Regions from separate parts of the Streptomyces sp. NPDC019224 genome, predicted to be linked through region 2. Evidence: riboswitches for the same ligand, from Rfam matches in the RefSeq annotation. Region 2 holds a riboswitch; the other holds the start of a gene.
What was found. A riboswitch is a leader RNA that binds a small molecule or an ion and turns the genes downstream of it on or off. The one in region 2 is predicted to bind glycine.

Region 1 (2,382 bases), on a different contig from region 2:
GAGGCCGTGGACACCACCGGGGGAGTGCGGCTGCTGGGCGTGGGCGTCACGGGGCTCGCCGCCTTCACCCAGGAGGACCTGTTCGCCCAGGCCGCCGGTGAGCGGGCGGCCCCGGCGGACGACGCCGGCGTACGGCCCCCGGACGACACCGGCGGCCGCGAGGAGCCCGCGGACGCCGAGCCGGGCCCGGACGAGGCGGCGCAGCTCGCGGCGCGGCGCTGGCCGGCCGGGCACGACGTGCGGCACGAGGTCCACGGACACGGCTGGGTGCAGGGCAGCGGGGTCGGCCGGGTGACCGTGCGGTTCGAGGAACCGGGGTCCGCGCCCGGCCGGGTGCGGACGTTCCGTGTCGACGACCCCGCGCTGCGGGCCGCCGAGCCCCTGCCGCTCGTCCGGGAGGTGCCGGACTACTCCTCCTGGCCCGCCAGCCGGCCGAAGTCGCGGTCCGGGGCCGGCTCGCCGGGGGCGGCGTCCAGGCCGTAGTGCCGGTAGAGCCGGAGCTCCTGTTCCGGCGAGAGGTGGCGGCCCACGCCGAAGTCGGGCGCGGCCTTGATCAGTGCCCGGTCGAAGGGGACGCGCAGCGTGTCCTCGACGAATTCGCTGGGCTCCAGCGGGACGAAGGCGTCACGACTGAAGAGGCCGGTGCGCACGGCCGCCCATTCGGGTACCCCGGTCGCGTCGTCGAGGTACACCTCGTCCACGGTCCCGATCTTGGTGCCCTTGCGGTCGAAGGCCTTGCGGCCGATCAGGCTGCGCGGGTCGATGTCGGTCTGCACGGTCCCTCCCACACTGGTCGCGGCTGGTCCACAGGGACTACAGAAGTGCAGTTCCGCGGTCTTGGCCACTCGGGAATTCTCGCCCTGTACCCCGCTGGTAGGCTGGTCATGGCTGCTGACCCCGTGCGGGAGAGTCGTCCGGAGCTGATCCGGCCGACGCCGAAGGAGCAAATCCTCCCCGGAATCTCTCAGGCCCCCGTACCGCACGGACGAGGTCACTCTGGAAAGCAGGGCGGGTTGCGCGCGGCCGTGGGCCGGGCGGAGCCTCACCCTCACCGACGGTGAAAGCCGGCGCCCGCGTGGAGCCGGTGAAGCTCTCAGGTTGAGATGACAGAGGGGGAGGCCGTTCGGGCACCCGGCGCCGTGGTGCCCCTCGCAGGTCGTGACAGACCAGGAGGCCTCCATCATGACCCCCCGTCGCACCCCGCTCTCGCAGCTGGAACAGGGCATCCCCTTCGAGCAGCGCCACATCGGCCCGGACGCCGAGGCGCAGGCGAAGATGCTCGCCCAGGTCGGTTACGGCTCGCTGGACGAGCTGACCGCGGCCGCCGTGCCCGACGTGATCAAGAGCACCGAGGCGCTGAAGCTGCCCGAGGCCCGGACCGAGGCCGAGGTGCTGGCCGAGCTGCGCCGGCTCGCCGACCGCAACCAGGTCCTCGCCCCGATGATCGGGCTCGGCTACTACGGCACGTTCACCCCGCCGGTGATCCTGCGCAACGTCATGGAGAACCCCGCCTGGTACACGGCCTACACGCCGTACCAGCCCGAGATCTCCCAGGGCCGCCTCGAAGCCCTCCTGAACTTCCAGACGATGGTCGCCGAGCTGACCGGTCTGCCCACCTCCGGCGCCTCGCTGCTCGACGAGGGCACCGCCGCCGCCGAGGCCATGGCACTGGCCCGGCGCGTCGGCAAGGTCAAGAACGGCGTCTTCCTGGTCGACGCCGACGCCCTGCCGCAGACCGTCGCCGTCATCGAGACCCGCGCCGAGCCGACCGGCGTCGAGGTCGTCGTCGCCGACCTCACCGAGGGCATCCCGGCCGAGATCGCCGAGCGCGGCGTCTTCGGCGTGCTGCTCCAGTACCCCGGCGCCTCCGGCGCCGTCCGGGACCTCAAGCCCGTGATCGACCAGGCGCACGGGCTGGGCGCGATCGTCACCGTGGCCGCCGACCTGCTGGCCCTCACCCTGCTCACCTCGCCCGGCGACCTGGGCGCCGACATCGCCGTCGGCACCACGCAGCGCTTCGGCGTGCCGATGGGCTTCGGCGGGCCGCACGCCGGCTACATGGCGGTCCGCGACACGTTCGCGCGCAGCCTGCCCGGCCGCCTCGTCGGCGTCTCCGTGGACGCCGACGGGAACAAGGCGTACCGGCTGGCCCTGCAGACCCGCGAGCAGCACATCCGCCGCGAGAAGGCCACCAGCAACATCTGCACCGCGCAGGTGCTCCTCGCCGTCATGGCGGGCATGTACGCCGTCTACCACGGGCCCGACGGCCTGCGCACGATCGCCCGGCGCACCCACCGCTACGCCGCGATCCTGGCCGAGGGCCTGCGCGCCGCCGGGGTCGACGTGGTGACCGGAACGTACTTCGACACGCTCACCGTCCGC
Region 2 (2,382 bases):
GCTTGCCCAGCGTCGGGGAGGGCGCGCCCGAGGTGACCTCGCCGATGACCTGGCCGTCCGCGACGACCGGGAACCCGGCGCGCGGCACCCGGCGGCCCTCGGCCACCAGGCCGACGAGCTTGCGGGGCGGGGCGGTCTCGGCGCGCTCGGCGGCGGCCTGGAGGGCCTTGCGGCCGACGAAGTCGCCCTCCTTCTCGAACTTCACGACCCGGCCGAGCCCGGCGTCGAACGGGGTCAGCGAGGTGGTCAGCTCGTGCCCGTACAGCGGCATGCCCGCCTCCAGGCGCAGCGTGTCACGGCAGGAGAGCCCGCACGGGATCAGGCCGTGCGGGGCGCCCGCCTCGGTGAGCGCCTTCCACAGCCGCTCGGCGTGGCCGGGCGCGACGAACAGCTCGAAGCCGTCCTCGCCGGTGTAGCCGGTACGGGCGATCAGCGCGGGCACCCCCGCGACCGTGCCGGGCAGCCCGGCGTAGTACTTCAGGCCGTCCAGGTCGGCGTCGGTCACGGCCGCGAGGATCGCCGGGGACTCGGGGCCCTGGACGGCGAGCAGCGCGTAGGCGTCGCGGTCGTCGCGCACCTCGGCGTCGAAGCCGGCGGCGCGCTCGGTGAGCGTGTCGAGGACGAGCTGGGCGTTGCCTGCGTTGGCGACGACCATGTACTCCGTCTCCTGGAGGCGGTAGACGATCAGGTCGTCCAGGATGCCGCCGTCCTCGGCGCAGATCATCGTGTAGCGGGCGCGGCCCGTCGAGACGGTGCCGATGTTGCCGACCAGCGCGTAGTTCAGCAGGTCCACGGCCTGGACGCCGGTGACGGTGATCTCACCCATGTGGGAGAGGTCGAAGAGGCCGGCCTTCGTGCGGACGGCGTTGTGCTCCTCGCGCTCGCTGGCGTAACGCAGCGGCATGTCCCAGCCCGCGAAGTCGGTCATCGTGGCGCCCAGCGAGCGGTGCAACGCGTCGAGGGCGGTGAGACGGGGGGTGGTGCTCATGGACGGGGCTCCCAGGGCATGACGGTGACGAGGACGATCCCTCCCCATCTGTCATCGGAACCTGAGAGGTTCGCCGAAAGCCCCCGGGGGGTCCGGCTTGCACCTTGGGTGGAGCCGCGAAGCGGCTCGCTTTTCAGATCTGCCTCATCCACGCGGTACGGGGCCTGAGAGATTCAAGGGAGGATCTTGCTCCTTCGGCGCCCGGCACGGGGGCCGGAACTCTCCCGCGCGGATTCAAGCGGCCTTTATGCAGTTGGCGGGGTCATCATCGCACGCATTCCGGGTGAGCGGGGCGCCGGGACCGCTCCCGGTCCGTACGGGATTCCGGCGGGTCGGACGGTTGTGTCGCATTACCTTTTCTTTACACTTCCGGGGTAGGTATGACAGCACGCGTCGGCCGTACGGCCAGGGGGAGGCGATGACGTTGCACTACGCGACGACCGCGGGGCCCGCACACGGCGCGCTGCCCGCGCAGCCGGGCTCGCCGCCCCGGCGGGCGGTGGGTGCCGGCCCGCCCCTCGTCCGGGACCTGCGCGGCCGGGCCGGGCGCGGTCCGCGCGTCCTGTGGTTCGCCGCCGGGGACATCGTGGTGGTCTCCGGACTGCCCGGGAGCGGCAAGTCGACCCTGCTCGCCCGCGCCGCCCCGGCGCACGCCGTCGACTCCCAGGACACCCGGGACCGCTGGGCCCGCCGGATGCCCCGTTTACTCCCCTACACCCTCTACCGGCCGCTCGTCCGCCTCGCTCATTACTGGGGGCTGTGGCGGGTGCTGCGCTCGGGCGCATCCGTGGTGGTCCACGACTGCGGCACCCAGAGCTGGGTCCGCGCCCGGCTCGCCCGCCAGGCCCGCAGACGCGGCCGGAGCCTGCACCTGGTCCTGCTCGACGTCTCCGCCCGCACCGCGCGCGAGGGCCAGCGCGAACGGGGCCGGGGCGTCTCCGCGTACGCCTTCGCCCGGCACCGCAGGGCCGTGGGCAAGCTGCTGCGGGACACCGAGGCGGGCCTGCTGCCGCGCGGCTGCGCCTCGGCGGTGCTGCTGGACCGCGAGGCGGCCGGTTCCCTCGCGCGGATCACGTTCGCAGACGCACAGACCGACGGCTGAGCGCGGCCCGTCCGAAGGGCGGACAGCGGCCGCGGGCCCGGGACAAGGCGCCCCCGAGGGGGCGCGACGGCCGGAACAGGCCTTAACCTCTTGCTGCACGGCAACGGGGCGAGAGGGAAGCAGTGGACATTCCGGCACAGGCCGGGAGCCGGCCGCAGGGCGGCTGGCCGGCCAACGAACTCGAAGAGGTACTGGGCGCCTCGCTCGGCGTCCCGGAGGCGGGCGGCCGCCTGCTGGAGGTGCTCGGCCGCAGCCACGTCTGGGTGCCCCTGCCGAACGGCGGCGGGCCCGA

Region 1: it holds a riboswitch for glycine, as region 2 does, so the genes downstream of both, gcvP (aminomethyl-transferring glycine dehydrogenase) here and gcvT (glycine cleavage system aminomethyltransferase GcvT) in region 2, are expected to answer to the same signal.

The regions. Positions count from the first base shown of each region.
Region 1 covers NZ_JBEYCF010000036.1:62,807-65,188, reverse strand. The annotation lists gene ABZ564_RS22245 (DNA polymerase IV) at 1-483, shown strand, start outside; gene ABZ564_RS22240 (PRC-barrel domain-containing protein) at 408-776, opposite strand; glycine riboswitch at 893-990, shown strand; gene gcvP (aminomethyl-transferring glycine dehydrogenase) at 1,183-2,382, shown strand, end outside.
Region 2 covers NZ_JBEYCF010000018.1:91,845-94,226, forward strand. The annotation lists gene gcvT (glycine cleavage system aminomethyltransferase GcvT) at 1-988, opposite strand, end outside; glycine riboswitch at 1,132-1,225, opposite strand; gene ABZ564_RS14620 (AAA family ATPase) at 1,407-2,090, shown strand; gene ABZ564_RS14625 (enhanced serine sensitivity protein SseB) at 2,213-2,382, shown strand, end outside.